2 regions of the Variovorax sp. P2_H12 genome follow, and region 2 is predicted to be linked to the other one. Evidence: riboswitches for the same ligand, from Rfam matches in the RefSeq annotation. Region 2 holds a riboswitch; the other holds the start of a gene.

Region 1 (8,060 bases), on a different contig from region 2:
TGCTGCTGGCGGGCGGGGCTTGGGCGCAAGCGCCTCAGGCACCCGCGTCGCAGCCGGCGGCCGACAGTGCCGATCTGGTCGTCCATCCCTGGGTGGTGCCGCCGCCCAACTGGTCGCCCGAGGCCTATTTCACGAACCTGAAGGACGGCGCCACGACCGAGGCGCCCTTCGTCGCGCGCTTCGGTCTTTCGATGCGCGGCATTGTCCCGGCCGGCAGGACCGCGGGCACGGCCGGCCACCACCACCTGCTGATCAACCAGCCGCTGCCGCTCGACTTCACCAGGCCGCTGCCCTTCACCGAGCACTACATCCACTTCGGGAAGGGCCAGATGGAGACCGTGGTCGACCTGCCGCCGGGCACCTACACGATGCGGCTGGTGCTGGCGGACCAGGGACACATCCCGTATTTCGTCTACAGCAAGCCGCTCAGGTTCACGGTCAGCAAGCAGAACAAGGGCGTCACGCCGGCCAGCCTGCTGGGCGAGCCGCGCATCGAACTGCTGAGTCCCGCCGATCACAGCACGGTGCAGTTGCCGCTGCGCGTGCAGTTCCATGCCAGCGGCCTGAACGTGTCGAACGCAGCGCCCAAGGTGCCCGACACCGGCCACTTCCGGCTGGTGCTGGAGCGCCCGGGCCAGAAGGCGGAAACCATCGACCTCGACGGCGGGCAGACCGAGGTATGGCTCAACCCGCCCAAGGGCAGCTACAGCGCCCGGCTCGAGCTCCTGAGCAACACCGCGGCCGGGAACGTCGTCGCACGCGCCAGGCCGGTCGCCTTCACCGTGCCTTGAGTATCGCGGCCGCCACCTCGGCGAAGCCGGCGCCGCGCTCGCGCTCGGTGACGTAGCTCGGCAGGTGCGACAGGGCGGCCTCGAACCGGCGGACGTTCGCCACGCCGATGCTGTGCTCGAAATGCTCGAACATCAGCGCGTCGTTGGTCGAGTCGCCGACGTAGGCCCAGCGCTGCATCTCGTCGTCGAGCCGGCGATCCCAGAGCTCGCGCACGATCCAGCGGGCGCCGGCCAGCTTGTTGTGCTCGCCGTACCAGCCGTTGACGTGGATGCTGCTGACGGTGGCGTGCATGCCCTCGCTGCGCATCAGCGCGACGACAGCGGCGATCTGCGCATCGCCGAGTTGCGTGAATTCGCTGTGGTCGATCGCGATGTCGCATTCGCGGCCCGGCGAGTCGGTGGCGCGCCGGGCGCCGGGGATCTCGCGCTCGATGCGGGCCAGCACGGCCTGCATGCGCGCGAAATTGCGCTCACGCGTGGGCGCGTCCTGCTGGTAGCGCTTCTCGAGGCCGCCATGGGGTGCAGGCAGCAGCGCGACGGCGCCGTTCTCGGCCACGATGGCGTCCACCGGCCAGACGCTGGCAAAGGGCTCGCTCCAGCCCACCGGGCGGCCGGTGATCGCCACCCGATGCAGGCCGGCTGCGCGCAGGTCGGCCAGCGCTGCCAGCGCATCGGCGCTGATCGCGCCTTCGGTCGTCAGCGTGTCGTCGATGTCGGTGAAGACGCCGACCAGCGCGCGCCGCGCCGCCAGCGGCCAGTCGCAGAGGGGCGTCATCAGGAGGCGGTCTGCAGCGCCAGGCCGGCGTGCTCGCGCAGCGGATGGAAGTGGATCTTCGGGAAGCGCTCCTGCGCCAGCCGCACGTCGTAGGGCGAGGTGCACAGGTAGGCTAGCGTGTTGGCCGCGTCGAGCGCCATCCGCGCCGGATAGGCATCGACGAAGGCGCGCAGCTCGGCCGGGGTGTCGGCCGTGATCCAGCGCGCGCCGGTGTACTGGCAGCCCTCGAGCCGGACGTCGGCGTCGTACTCGGTCTTCAGGCGGTGCTGCACCACTTCGAACTGCAGCTGCCCGACCGCGCCCAGCAGCATCGGACCGCCGACCTCGGGGCGGAACACCTGGATCGCGCCCTCTTCGCCGAGCTGGGCCAGTCCCTGCTGCAGCTGCTTGGTACGCAGCGGGTTCTTGAGGATCACGGTCATGAACAGCTCGGGCGCGAAGAAGGGCAGGCCGGTGAACTGCAGCGAGGCGCCGTCGGTGATGGTGTCGCCGAGCTGCACGCCGCCGTGGGTCGTGAAGCCGACGATGTCGCCCGCGTAGGCCTCCTCGACCGCTTCGCGCCGCTGGCTCATGAAGGTCACGACGCTGGTCGGGCGCAGTTCCTTCGCGGTGCGCTGTACCTTGAGCTTCATGCCCGGCGTGTAGCGCCCCGAGGCCATTCGCACGAAGGCGATGCGGTCGCGGTGGTTGGCGTCCATGTTGGCCTGCACCTTGAACACCACGCCCGCGAAGTCCTTGTGCTCGGGCCGGATCTCCTTGACCACCGGCTGCCGGTTGACCATCGTGGTGCTGATGCGCGGCTGCGGCGGCGGCGCCAGGTCGACCAGCGCGTCGAGCACTTCCATCACGCCGAAGTTGTTGACGCCGGAGCCGAAGAACACCGGCGTCTGCTTGCCGGACAGGAAGGCCTCGCGGTCCCAGGTGGGCGAGGCGCCGGTGGCCAGTTCCATGCTTTCCATCGCGTGGTCGAACTCGCGGCCGAAGCGCTTGTGCAGCGCGTCGCGGTCGGTCAGCGAAATCGTCTCGAAGTCCTGCGGCAGCTTTTCCTGGCCCGACTCGAACACCGTCATCGCCTTCGTGCGCAGGTTGATGATGCCGCCGAAGCTCTTGCCCTGGCCCACCGGCCAGGTCATCGGCACGCAGGGCATGCCGAGCTCGCGCTCAATCTCGTCGAGCAGCTCGAGCGGCTCGCGCACCTCGCGGTCCATCTTGTTGACGAAGGTGATGATCGGCGTGTCGCGCTGGCGGCAGACCTCGATCAGCCGCCGGGTCTGTGCTTCCACGCCGTTGGCGGCGTCGATCACCATGAGGGCCGAATCGACCGCGGTCAGCACGCGGTAGGTGTCTTCGGAGAAGTCCTTGTGGCCCGGCGTGTCGAGCAGGTTGATGACGTGGTCGCGGTAGCTCATCTGCATCACCGACGAGGCGACCGAAATGCCGCGCTGCTTCTCGATCTCCATCCAATCGGAGGTCGCGTGGCGCGAGGCCTTGCGCGCCTTCACCGAGCCGGCGATCTGGATCGCGCCCGAGAACAGCAGCAGCTTCTCGGTCAGCGTGGTCTTGCCGGCGTCGGGGTGGGAGATGATCGCGAAGGTGCGGCGGCGTTTGGTTTCGGAGGCGAAGGTCATGGAGGTGAACGCGGTGCGCGCTCACGGGCGCGGGCTGCTGGAGGCAAAACCCACGATTTTACCGTTCGGGCGCTCACATCGGGGGGTGAGGCCTTTGCGGCCCACCAGCATGCCCGAGGCGGTCAGCGCGACCTTCTCAAGCCGTGCTGGCGGGCGGCTAGCGCCGCGCGTTAAAATACGGCGTTCCGAGGAGCGTTGCAGCGCCGACAGGCGTGAGGCTCGGACCATCATCGCAACCACGCTCACCCGCTGTTCTCGCGGTGAGTCCATTCCCCGATCGCAGTGGCATCTTTCAAGCTTGCTTTGGAGCCAACATGAGCGCAGTTCTCAAACCGTCCCCCGTTTCCACCGTCGACCAGGCGATCGCCGACCTCTCCCTTGCCGCCTGGGGCCGCAAGGAAATCCGAATCGCCGAAACCGAGATGCCCGGCCTGATGGCGATCCGCGAAGAGTTCGCCAAGGGCCAGGCGCTCAAGGGCGCGCGCATCACCGGCTCGCTGCACATGACGATCCAGACCGCCGTGCTGATCGAGACGCTGCAGGCGCTCGGGGCCACCGTGCGCTGGGCCTCGTGCAACATCTTCTCGACCCAGGACCACGCCGCCGCCGCCATCGCCGCGGCCGGCACGCCGGTGTTCGCGATCAAGGGCGAGTCGCTGGAAGACTACTGGGACTACACCCATCGCATCTTCGAATTCGGCCCCAAGGGCTCGGCCGGCGAAGGCCCGAACATGATCCTCGACGACGGCGGCGATGCCACGCTGCTGATGCACCTGGGCCAGCGCGCCGAGAAGGACCAGAGCGTGCTGGCCAACCCGACCAGCGAGGAAGAGCGCATCCTGTACGCGGCCATCAAGGCCAAGCTGGCGGTCGATTCGACCTGGTACACCCGCAAGTCGGCCGAGATCATCGGCGTGACCGAGGAGACCACCACCGGCGTGCACCGCCTGAACGAGATGTCGGCCAAGGGCACGCTGCTGTTCCGCGCCATCAACGTCAACGACTCGGTCACCAAGAGCAAGTTCGACAACCTCTACGGCTGCCGCGAATCGCTGGTCGACGGCATCAAGCGCGCGACCGACGTGATGATCGCCGGCAAGGTGGCCTGCGTGGCCGGCTACGGCGACGTGGGCAAGGGCTCGGCCCAGGCCCTGCGCGCGCTGAGCGCGCAGGTGTGGGTGACCGAGATCGACCCCATCAACGCCCTGCAGGCCGCGATGGAAGGCTACAAGGTCGTGACCATGGAATACGCCGCCGACAAGGCCGACATCTTCGTGACGACCACCGGCAACAAGGACGTCATCACGCACGACACGATGGCGAAGATGAAGGACCAGGCCATCGTCTGCAACATCGGCCACTTCGACAACGAGATCGACGTCGCCTCGATCGAGAAGTACGAATGGGAAGAGATCAAGCCGCAGGTCGACCACATCACCTTCCCGGACGGCAAGAAGATCATCCTGCTGGCCAAGGGCCGCCTCGTGAACCTCGGCTGCGGCACGGGCCACCCGAGCTTCGTGATGTCGTCGTCGTTCGCGAACCAGACCATCGCCCAGATCGAGCTGTTCACCAAGCCCGACGCCTACCAGGCCGGCAAGGTCTACGTGCTGCCCAAGCACCTGGACGAGAAGGTCGCTCGCCTGCACCTCAAGAAGGTCGGAGCGATGCTGACCGAGTTGACGGATGCGCAGGCAGCGTACATCGGCGTCGACAAGAACGGCCCGTACAAGCCCGACACCTACCGCTACTGAGTCCCGCGTCTTGCGTGCCGATCAGCTACTCGTCGAACGCGGCCTCGCCGCTTCGCGCTCGCAGGCCGTCCGCCTGATCGCCGGCGGCTTGCGCTGGCGTGACGGTGCCGACTGGCGCGTCGTCGGGAAGAACCGCGACGAAATCCCCGAAGCGGCCGAGCTCGAACTGCTCGATGCCGCCGAGGCCCGCTACGTCTCGCGCGGCGGCCTCAAGCTGGAAGGCGCCTTGGCCGCCACCGGCATCGACCCGCGCGGCCGGCGTTGCCTCGATGTGGGCCAGTCGACCGGCGGCTTCACCGACTGCCTGCTGCAGCAAGGCGCCGAGCATGTGGTGGGCGTCGACGTCGGCCACGGCCAACTGCATGCGCGCGTGCGCGACGATGCGCGGGTGACCGCGGTCGAAGGCGTCAACGCCCGCACGCTGACGGCGGATGCCTGGGCATCCGAATCCCCTGAAGATGAGACTGCCGATCGGAGCTTCGGCCTGATCGTCGGCGATCTCTCCTTCATTTCACTCACGCTGGTGCTGCCCGCGCTGGTGCCGCTGCTGGCGCCCGATGGCGACATGCTGATGCTCGTCAAGCCACAGTTCGAACTGCAGCCGGGCCAGGTCGGCAAGGGCGGCATCGTGCGCGAGCCCGCGCTGTACGCCGTGGTCGAGCAGCGCTTGCGCGATACCTGCGCCGCACTCGGCCTGCGCGTCGTGCGTTGGCTCGACAGCCCGATCGAGGGCGGCGACGGCAACCACGAGTTCTTCATCCATGCTGTTCATGCGGACGGCCAACCAGGAGCCGGCCGTGCGCCTTCCGCTGAGCTTTGAATTCTTCCCGACCAAGACGCCCGAGGGCGCAGTCAAGCTGCGCGCCGTGCGGCAGCAGCTCTACGCGCAGGAGCCCGAGTTCTGCTCCGTCACCTACGGTGCCGGCGGCTCCACGCACGAAGGCACGTTCGGCGCGGTGCGCGAGATCCTGGCCGAAGGCGTGGAAGCGGCCTGTCATTTCTCCTGCATCGGCGCGACCAAGGCGACGGTCCGCGAGCAACTGGCCGAACTGAAGGCGATGGGCGTCAAGCGCCTGGTCGCCTTGCGCGGCGACCTGCCGAGCGGCTATGGCGTGGGCGGCGAGTTCCACTACGCGAGCGATCTCGTCGCCTTCATCCGCGCAGAGACCGGCCGCGATTTCCACATCGAGGTGGCCTGCTATCCCGAAGTGCATCCGCAGGCGCGCTCGCCCGAGGCCGACCTGCAGGCCTTCGCGGCCAAGGTGCACGCGGGCGCCGATTCGGCCATCACGCAGTATTTCTTCAGTGCCGAGGCCTACTGGCGCTTCGTCGACGAGGCGCGCGCGCTGGGGCTATCGACGCCGATCGTGCCGGGCATCATGCCGATCACGAGCTCGACGCAGCTGATGCGCTTCTCCGATGCCTGCGGCGCCGAGATCCCGCGCTGGATCCGTCTGCGGCTGCAGAGCTTCGGCGACGACACGGCATCGATCAAGGCCTTCGGCCTCGATGTCGTCGCGGCCTTGTGCGAACGCCTGCGCGCCGGCGGCGCGCCCGCGCTGCATTTCTACACGATGAACCAGTCGGTGGCCACGCTCGGTGTGCTGCAGCGGCTGGGCTGGGCTGCATGAGTTTGCGCAGCGGCCTGGCGGCGCTGCTCGCGGCCGGGCTGCTCGCGGCCTGCGCGGTGCAGCCGGCGTCGCAGGGCGATGCGGCAGGCGACGCGCCGCAGGGTCGCCTGCGACCGCTGGCGAAGCAGCCGGCCCTGCCGCCGGGCGCGCCGCCGCGCTCCGCGGTGCCGTCGGTGCGCTACGACCTCGCTGTGTCGGGCCGCGGCGAACTGGGGCCCGACGACGGCATTCCGGGCGACGAGGGCGGGCGCGAGGTCTTCGAGCGCGGCGGCGCTTCCTGGTACGGCATCCAGTTCCACCAGCGCAAGACCGCCAGCGGCGAGCGCTTCGACATGACTGCGTTCACCGCGGCGCACAAGACGCTGCCCTTCAACACGCGCGTGTGCGTGCGCAGCCTGGTCAACGGGCGCGAGGTGCTGGTGCGCGTCAATGATCGCGGGCCCTACGCCTCGGGCCGCATCATCGACCTGAGCCGCGCCGCGGCCGAGGCCATCGGCATGCTCGGGATGGGCATCAAGACGGTGGCGCTGTCGATCGCGGACCAGGAGACCGACCGCTGCGGCGGCACCGAGGTCGGTCCGGTGGAGGTGCCCCTCCAGGCCGCCCAGGATCCCGCACCCAGCAAGCCGACGCGACAAGTCCCGCCCCGCAAACGCCGCTGATCTGCTTCGGCCGGCGCAGCCAGGCCCGTTGGTGAAACACCGCGGATCTGGCTTTGCCAGTCCGCTGGTGTTGCCCCCGGTAGGGGGTGGGCGGGCTACACGCAGTGAGCCCAACCTGGGGGCGAGCCAGAGCTACCCTCCGGCGTCGAGTGAGAAGGTGGCGTTCCGGTCCTGCGCCAGCCGCTCGGCCATCTGGGGCAGGGCGGCCGCCAGCAGCGGCTTCAGCGTGTAGGGCGGATTGATCAGGAACATGCCGCTGGCCGGCAGGCCCGGCCGGTGCGTCGCACCGGTCGCATCGGTCGTGATCTTGCTCGACTTGACCGTCAGCGTGGCGTGCAGCCAGGACTTGCCGGCCTTGGTGGCCATGGTCTTGAGCCGGCGCGGCAGGTCGTGCGCTTCCGGCCGCGGGATGATCGGGTACCAGACGGCGTAGGTGCCGGTCGCGAAACGCTTGAGTGCCTCGGCCACGAAGTCGAGCACCCGGGCGTAGTCGCTCTTGATCTCGTAGCTCGGGTCGCACAGCACCAGGGCGCGGCGTGAAGGCGGCGGCAGGAACTTGGTGGCGCTGCCGAAACCGTCGTCGCGCAGCACCGCGATCTGGCGGCCGGCCTCGAGCTGGGCGATGTTGGCGTCGAGGGTGCGGGCGTCGGTCGGGTGCAGCTCGAACAGCTTGAGCTTGTCGTGCTCGCGCAGCAGGTGATGCACGATGAAGGGCGAGCCCGGATAGACCCGTGCGCCGCCGTTGGGATTGAAGTCGCGGACTACCTCGAGGTAGCGCGCCAGGGCGTCCGCGAGCGGGGCCTCCGCTTCGGCGGCGGG
Region 2 (8,060 bases):
CGCGGCCCACGCACCGGGTCGTCGGACTCGCGCCACCACCACAGGGCGGTGCAGGCCGCGAGCACGAAGAGCGCCACGCTGATGTCGATCAGCGCGCTTTCATAGTCGCCGATGCCGAGCCAGATCGCGGCGGCGATGAGGCCGGTCACCCGGCTCGCATGCTGCACGCCCAGGCGGTAGACGATTCCCACCGAAAGCCAGCCCGCGAGGCCGCTCAGCAGGTGCGGCAGCACGTCGTCGCCGACCAGCAGCCCGCCCGCATGGATCAGGTTGTAGTTGTACGGGAACCAGGGGTAGCGCAGCCATTCGTGGATGGCGAGCCGGCCGCTTTGCGCCAGCTCGCGCGCATAGGGCAGGTGGTACATCAGCTCGTCGAAGGCCGCCGGCGGCGCCAGCGGCTCGACCAGCGCCGGCAGCGCGGTCAGTGCGAGCACCGCCAGCGCCAGCTTCTCGACGAAGGTCCAGGGCGCCGAGCGCTCGCGCGCGCGCAGTTCGCGCCGCCAGGCCGGCGCCTGCAGGCCGGCCGCCAGCACGCCGGCCGCGACCACGCCGATCACCGCGCCCCGGGTGAACAGGCCGGCGATCGCGATCGCCTGGAAGACGCAGACAAAGATCCCGAGCCCGGCCGCGGCGGCCATGGCGGTCTCGAGCCACACATCGCGGCGCATGGGCGCGCCGATGCGCATCAGCAGCGCCCGGCCGAAACCCCAGCATCCGACCACGAACACCGCCAGCGCCGCATAGTGCGTGGCTGCAAACATCAACTTCTGAATAGGAACTCCCGCTCGCCGTTCGCCCTGGCAACGGCTTCCCGTGTCAAAGATTCGGCGCCAGCAGGCGCTCCAGGTCCGCCTCGCTCTGGTCGCGCCGCGCCGCCTGGTCCTGCAACTGGTCGTGCCCGATCTTGCCGACGTTGAAGTAGGTCGCGTCGGGATGGCTCAGGTAGAAGCCGCTCACGCTGGCGGCCGGCATCATGGCGAGGCTGTCGGTCAGCGTCATGCCGATGTCCGCGCAGTTCAGGAGGTCGAACATCGGCCGCTTCACGCTGTGGTCCGGGCAGGCCGGATAGCCGGGCGCGGGCCGGATGCCGCGGTACTTCTCGCCGATCATCTCCTCGTTGCTCAAGGCCTCGTCGGCCGCATAGCCCCACAGGTCGGTGCGCACGCGGTGGTGCAGCGCTTCGGCGAAGGCCTCGGCCAGGCGGTCGGCCAGGGCCTTGAGCATGATGGCCGAGTAGTCGTCGAGGTCGTCGATGAAGTACTTCTCCTTCTTCTCGACGCCCAGGCCGGCGGTGACCGCGAACACGCCCACGTAGTCCTTCAGGCCGCTCGCTCGCGGTGCGACAAAGTCGGCCAGGCAGCGGCTGGGCCGCATCACGCCCTCGATCTCCTGCTTCTCGGTCTGCTGGCGCATGCCGTACCAGGTCATGGCGACTTCGGTGCGCGACTCGTCGGTGTAGAGCACGATGTCGTCGTCGTTCTCGGTGTTGGCCGGCCAGAAGCCGATCACGCCGCTGGCCGTGAGCCAGCGGCCCTCGATCAGCCGCTTGAGCATGCGCTGGCCGTCGGCATAGACGCGCACCGCCTCGGTGCCGACCACCTCGTCCTTGAGGATCGCCGGAAACGGGCCGGCCAGGTCCCAGGTCTGGAAGAACGGCCCCCAGTCGATGTACTTCGCCAGCTCGGTGAGGTCGAAGTTCTTGAACACGCGCCGTCCGATGAACTTCGGCACCGGCGGCACATAGCCCGTCCAGGCGATCGGCGTCTTGTTGGCGCGCGCCTTGGCCAGCGGCCACAGCGGCGTCTGCTTCTTGTTGGCGTGCTGGTGGCGCACCTTGTCGTAGTCGGCGTTGATCTCGTTGATGTAGTTCGCAGCCTGCTCCGACAGCAGCGACTGCGCCACGCTCACGCTGCGCGAGGCGTCGGGCACGTAGACCACCGGCCCCTCGTAGTGCGGCGCGATCTTGACCGCGGTGTGCACGCGGCTGGTGGTGGCGCCGCCGATCAGCAGGGGGATCTTCTTGATCCGGAAGTGCTCGTCCTTCTGCATCTCGCCGGCGACGTACTGCATCTCCTCGAGGCTCGGCGTGATCAGGCCCGAGAGGCCGACGATGTCGGCGCCCTCGACCTTGGCGCGGGCGAGGATCTCGTGGCAGGGCACCATCACGCCCATGTTCACGACCTCGAAGTTGTTGCACTGGAGCACGACCGTGACGATGTTCTTGCCGATGTCGTGGACGTCGCCCTTGACGGTGGCGATGACGATCTTGCCCTTGGTCCGGACGTCGCGGCCGGCCGCCTCGTCCTGGCGCTTTTCTTCCTCGATGTAGGGGATCAGGTGGGCCACCGCGGACTTCATCACGCGGGCCGACTTCACCACCTGCGGCAGGAACATCTTGCCCTGGCCGAACAGGTCGCCGACGATGTTCATGCCGTCCATGAGCGGGCCTTCGATCACGTGCAGCGGACGGCCGCCCTTGGCCAGGATCGCCTGGTAGGCCTCCTCGGTGTCCTCGACGATGAAGTCGGTGATGCCGTGCACCATGGCATGCGAGAGGCGCTGGCTCACGCCCACCGGATGCTCCGGCGTGCCGCGCCATTCGAGCTTCTTGCTCTCGTCCTTGGCGCCGCTCTTGGCGGTCTCGGCGACCTCGACCAGGCGCTCGCCGGCATCGGGCCGGCGGTTCAGCACCACGTCTTCCACCCGCTCGCGCAGCTCGGGCTCGAGGTCGTCGTAGACGCCTACCATGCCGGCGTTGACGATGCCCATGTCCATGCCGGCCTTGATGGCGTGGTACAGGAACACGGTGTGGATGGCTTCGCGCACCGGGTCGTTGCCGCGGAAGCTGAAGCTCACGTTCGAGACGCCGCCCGACACCTTGGCGCCGGGCAGGTTCTGCTTGATCCAGCGCACCGCGTTGATGAAGTCGACCGCGTAGTTGTTGTGCTCCTCGATGCCGGTGGCGATCGCGAAGATGTTCGGGTCGAAGATGATGTCCTCGGGCGGGAAGCCGATCTCGTCGACCAGCAGGCGGTAGGCCCGCTCGCAGATCTCGATCTTGCGCTCGTAGGTGTCGGCCTGGCCCTTTTCGTCGAAGGCCATGACCACCGCCGCCGCGCCGTAGCGCCGCAGCAGTCGGGCCTGGTGCCGGAAGGGGTCCTCGCCCTCCTTCATGCTGATCGAGTTGACGATGCCCTTGCCCTGGATGCAGCGCAAGCCGGCCTCGATCACCTCCCACTTCGAGCTGTCGACCATGATCGGCACCCGCGCGATGTCGGGTTCGCTGGCGATCAAGTTCAGGAAGCGCACCATGGCGGCCTTGCTGTCGAGCATGGCCTCGTCCATGTTGATGTCGATCACCTGGGCGCCGTTCTCGACCTGCTGGCGCGCGACGGCCAGCGCTTCCTCGAACTGGCCGTTGAGGATCATCCGCGCGAAGGCCTTGGAGCCGGTGACGTTGGTGCGCTCGCCGATGTTGACGAACAGCGAGCCCTGGCCGATCTGCACCGGCTCGAGGCCGGACAGCTTCATCGGGGGGACGGCGACGGAGGAAGGATCGGAGGACATGGGCTCACCTGTGGAAACGGGGTCAGGCGAGCGTCGTTGCACTCCAGTGGCTGGAAGCCCAAGCCTGACGCCGCCGCCCGGATGGACGGCAGCGCTGCAACGCTCCTTGGGAGCCGCGGATTTTACGCCGGCTGGGCGGCGCCGGCCGCCGATGCGGGCAAGCCGAAGATGGCGTCGAAGGCCCAGTTGAAGACGAAGGTGTAGACCAGGAAGAAAACCACCAGTCCCAGGTCCATCACCAGCGCCTCCCACAGGCTCACGTCCAGCCACCAGGCGAAGATCGGCACCAGAAAGGCCACCAGGCCGCCCTCGAAGCCGATCGCGTGGGCGACGCGGCGGCGCACGCTGCGGCCGCGCACGGCCTGGCGCGATTCCCAGCGCTCGAACAGGGCGTTGAACGTGAGGTTCCAGAGCACTGCGATGACCGAGGCGATGACCGCCAGCACGCCCGAGTGGCCCAGGCCCTGGCCCGACATCAGCGCCAGCCCCGCGCTGGCCACGACGATGGCGATGCCCTCGTAGAGGCTGATGTAGACGAAGCGGCGTTTGAGCCCTTGCATGAAATCGATCCCGTGTTGGTTGGTGTTGATGGGTACTTTATATTTGTTTGACTGACATATAAAGTCATCTTCTTTCAAGTTAATTGATAGGTCGGACCACATGAGCTTTTCCAGCGACAACGTGGAGGTGTTCCTCGCGGTCATCGACCACGGTTCTTTCTCGGCCGCGGCGCGGGCCCTGGGCCGGGTGCCCTCCGCGGTCAGCATGGCGATCGCCAATCTCGAGGCCGAGCTCGATCTGCTGCTCTTCGACCGCAGCGGCCGGGAACCGCAGCCCACCGAGGCGGCGCGTTCGCTGGAACCGCAGGCGCGCCTGCTGGCGGCGCAGCTCAAGCAGCTCCAGGTGCAGGCGCTGGCGCTCACACAGGGGCTGGAGAACCGGCTCACGCTCGCGATCGCGCCCGAGTTGCTCGCGGCGCCCTGGAGCGGCCCGCTGGCCGCCCTGGCGAACGAATACCCGCTGCTGGAGGTCGAGGTGCTGGCCGCGCCGCAAGCCGATGCGCTGGCGCTGCTGCACAGCGGCCGGGCGCAGCTGGCGCTGGTGTTCGAGCGTCCCAGCCTGGACGGCCGGGAGGGGTTTCAGGAGGTGGCCAGCGACACCATGGTGGCCGTGATGGCGCCCGACCACCCGGTGCTGGCCGCCGCCGGCGGCCGGCTGCGCGAGGAGCACCTGACGACCACGCGGCAGATCGTGGTCGCCGGCCGTGACCTGGCCACCAGCGACCCGCGCTTCGTCTTCGCACGGCACGTCTGGCGCACCGACAACGCGCTGGCCGCCCTGAGCCTGATCACCGCCGGCCTGGGCTGGGGCTGGCTGCCGCGCAACTTCGCCCGGCCGCACGTGGCGGCGGGCGCGCTGGTCGAGATTCCGTTCGAGAACCTGTCCAACGGGCTCGACCTGTGGGTCGACGTCGTGTGGTCGCGCGAGCGGCCGCTGGGCCTGGGCGCCCAGCGCTTCGTGGCGCTGATCGCCCGCAAGAAGGACTGAAGGCGCGCCGGCCGGCTCCGTCTATCGGTCGGGACCGCCGCGCCCGCCATGACCGCCGCCATGACCGCCGCCATGACCGCCGCCCTGGCCACCTCCATGGCCACCGCCGTTGCCCCCACCACCATGCCCCCCGCCTCCGTGGCCCCCTCCTCCACCGTGCCCCGGCGGTCGTCCGCCGGTCTGGGCGCCTTGGCCGGGCGGGCGCACGCCCGGCTGCTGCCCCCAGCCCTGGGGCGGACGCACGCCCGAAGACGGCAGCGGGCGGATGCCCGGCACCGGAGGCGGGCGGAAGCCGGGTGCGGGCGGCGGACGGAAGCCCGGCGGATGCGGCTGATAGCCCGGCCAGGGGTTGGGACGCCAGCCCGGCACCGGCGGCGGTGGCGGGCGCCAGCCCGGAACCGGTGGCGGCGGCGGCCGGCCGCCCCACCAGCGCGGCTGGTTGTACCAGGGCCGGTCGCGGTAGTAGTTGGACCAGTAGCTGCCGATCGCGAAGGTCACGAGCGGCACGCCGATGATCGCGCCATAGGTCGCCAGCGGCACCCGCTGCTCCAGGTAGGCGTACTCGAGGCTCGCCGCATAGGACCAGCCGCGAAGTCCGTCGGGCAGCACCACGTCGCACCAGCCATAGCCGGCGGTGCAGCCCATCACTTCCAGCGATTGCCCGGGCGCCAGCGAGGCCACCAGCGGATAGTTGTCGCCCGGGCCGGCGCGCAGATTGACGGGCCCGCGGGTGAACGCGTGCTGGGCCGTCGCGGCCAGCGGCAGCATCAGCGCCATGGCGCCGAGGCCGAACCATCGCAGTGCCTTGTTGTCGTTCATGCAGATTTCCTTTGCGTTCCAGGGTAGGGAGGGCGTCGGCGCGTTGTCAATCAGCGACGGCCTTCAGCTAGAACGTTTCAGCACGCGCGTTCGCGCACGCGAAGAACGTTTGGAGAGCTTCTTCATCCCGGCTTCACATGAGCCCGGGATGCGGCGGGTTCAGGCCGGCGCCGGGCCGCCCCAAGGCGGCCTGCGGCCCCCTCGGGGGGCAGCGACCACACGAAGTGAGGGAGCGTGGGGGCCAGCTCAGGCTGCTTCGCTGTAGAAGGCGGCGCGGTGCAGGCTGCGGCCCGCGAGCGGTGCGACCGCCTGGCCGATCGCCGCGATGTGCTCCGGCGTGGTGCCGCAGCAACCGCCGACGATGTTGACCAGCCCTTCAGCGGCGAACTCGTGCAGCAGCCGCGAGGTGACATCGGGCGTTTCGTCGAAGCCAGTCTCGCTCATCGGATTGGGCAGGCCGGCGTTGGGATAGCAGCTGATGAAGGTGTCGTCGGCGACGCGCGCCAGTTCCTGGATGTAGGGCCGCATCAATGCAGCGCCCAGGGCGCAGTTGAGCCCGATGGCCAGCGGCTGCGCATGGCGCACGCTGTGCCAGAAGGCCGTCACGGTCTGGCCGCTCAGGATGCGGCCCGAGGCGTCGGTCACGGTGCCGCTGATGATCAGCGGGAGCCGCTCGCCGCTGGCCTCGAAGTATTCGTCGATCGCGAACAGCGCGGCCTTGGCGTTCAGCGTGTCGAAGATGGTCTCGACCAGCAGCACGTCGGAGCCGCCCTCGACCAGCGCCTCGACCTGCTCGTAGTACGAAGCCCGCAGTTCCTCGAAATTCACGTTGCGCGCGCCGGGATCGTTGACATCGGGGCTGATGCTGGCTGTCTTGGGCGTGGGGCCCAGGGCGCCGGCGACGAAGCGCGGCTTGTCCGGCGTGCTGAACTTATCGCAGGCGGCACGCGCGAGCCTGGCCGACTCGAAATTCATCTCGCGCGCCAGGTCGGCCATCTTGTAGTCCTCCTGCGCGATGCGGGTGGCGCCGAAGGTGTTGGTCTCGACCAGGTCGGCACCGGCCGCGAGATAGCCTTCGTGGATGTCGCGGATGACATCGGGCCGGGTCAGCGAGAGCAGCTCGTTGTTGCCCTTGACGTCGCGCGGGAAGTCCTTGAAGCGTTCGCCGCGGTATTGTTCCTCGGTCAGCCTGAAGCGCTGGATCATGGTGCCCATCGCGCCGTCGAGGATGGCGATGCGGTGGGCCAGGATGGCGGGCAGTTGCTGGGCGCGGGTGTAGACGACGGGCTTCATGGGCCGATTGTAGGAAGCGGCGCCGGCCCGACCGCTCTGCCGGGTCTTGGCCGCCAGCGTGCGGCCCGGGCGAGGCACAGCGCCGAGAGCAACGCCAGGGCCGCGCTGGCGGCGATCGGCCAGGCGTAGCTGCCCCGCAGGTCGAACAGCAGCCCGGCCGCGCTGGCGCCGAACAGCGCCGCCACGCCCACGCCGATGTACAGCGCGCCGAGGATCGCGCCAAGCTGCCGGGTGCCGAACCAGCCCGCGGCCACCGCCGGGTAGAGCGCGATGCAGCCGCCGTTGGCGGCGCCGAACAGCAGCGTGAAGACGACCAGCGCGGCGAAGCTTGCCGCGCCGAGCCAGATGCCGTTGAGCAAGGCAAGTGCGAGAGTGAGCAGCCACAGCAGGCGCTGCGGGCCGAGCCGGTCGCCGAGCCCGCCCAGGAACAGCCGGCCCAGCACGTTGCCGACGCCAATCAGTCCGATCAGCAGGGTGGCGCTGTCCGCCGCGATGCCTTGCGCGCGCGCCGCCGGCGCGACATGCACCAGCGCGACAAAGAGCCCGACCGAGCCGGTAGCGATCGCCGCGAAGTACCACCAGAAGCGCGCCTGCCTGACCGCGTCGCGCAATCGCTCGCCATCCTGCGGCGGAGCCTGCGACGACGGGGATCCGGGATCGTCGCCGTCGGGCAGCAGGCCCAGGTCCTGCGGCCGGGCGCGCATCGCCAGGGCCGCGCCCAGACCCAGCACCGCGATGCCGAGCGCGAAGATCTGCATGGTCGTCTGCCACGACCCGTGGCGCAGCAACAGGCCGGCCGCCACCGGGCCGACGAAGGTGCCGATGCCGGTGCC

Evidence for each region. A riboswitch is a leader RNA that binds a small molecule or an ion and turns the genes downstream of it on or off. The one in region 2 is predicted to bind S-adenosylhomocysteine.
Region 1: linked by a shared signal. The riboswitch ahead of ahcY (adenosylhomocysteinase) and the one ahead of metH (methionine synthase) in region 2 are both predicted to bind S-adenosylhomocysteine.

What each region holds. Positions count from the first base shown of each region.
Region 1 covers NZ_JBFUFO010000014.1:74,885-82,944, forward strand. Annotated here, with positions in the region: gene AC1DYK_RS12000 (DUF4399 domain-containing protein) at 1-791, shown strand, start outside; gene AC1DYK_RS12005 (HAD-IIB family hydrolase) at 778-1,566, opposite strand; gene AC1DYK_RS12010 (peptide chain release factor 3) at 1,566-3,194, opposite strand; S-adenosyl-L-homocysteine riboswitch at 3,376-3,445, shown strand; gene ahcY (adenosylhomocysteinase) at 3,509-4,948, shown strand; gene AC1DYK_RS12020 (TlyA family RNA methyltransferase) at 4,959-5,768, shown strand; gene metF (methylenetetrahydrofolate reductase [NAD(P)H]) at 5,746-6,579, shown strand; gene AC1DYK_RS12030 (septal ring lytic transglycosylase RlpA family protein) at 6,576-7,241, shown strand; gene AC1DYK_RS12035 (23S rRNA (adenine(2030)-N(6))-methyltransferase RlmJ) at 7,374-8,060, opposite strand, start outside.
Region 2 covers NZ_JBFUFO010000047.1:30,113-38,172, reverse strand. Annotated here, with positions in the region: gene AC1DYK_RS29605 (ArnT family glycosyltransferase) at 1-761, opposite strand, end outside; gene metH (methionine synthase) at 817-3,531, opposite strand; S-adenosyl-L-homocysteine riboswitch at 3,589-3,681, opposite strand; gene AC1DYK_RS29595 (PACE efflux transporter) at 3,690-4,127, opposite strand; gene AC1DYK_RS29590 (LysR family transcriptional regulator) at 4,228-5,115, shown strand; gene AC1DYK_RS29585 (SH3 domain-containing protein) at 5,137-5,934, opposite strand; gene AC1DYK_RS29580 (homocysteine S-methyltransferase family protein) at 6,181-7,227, opposite strand; gene AC1DYK_RS29575 (MFS transporter) at 7,224-8,060, opposite strand, start outside.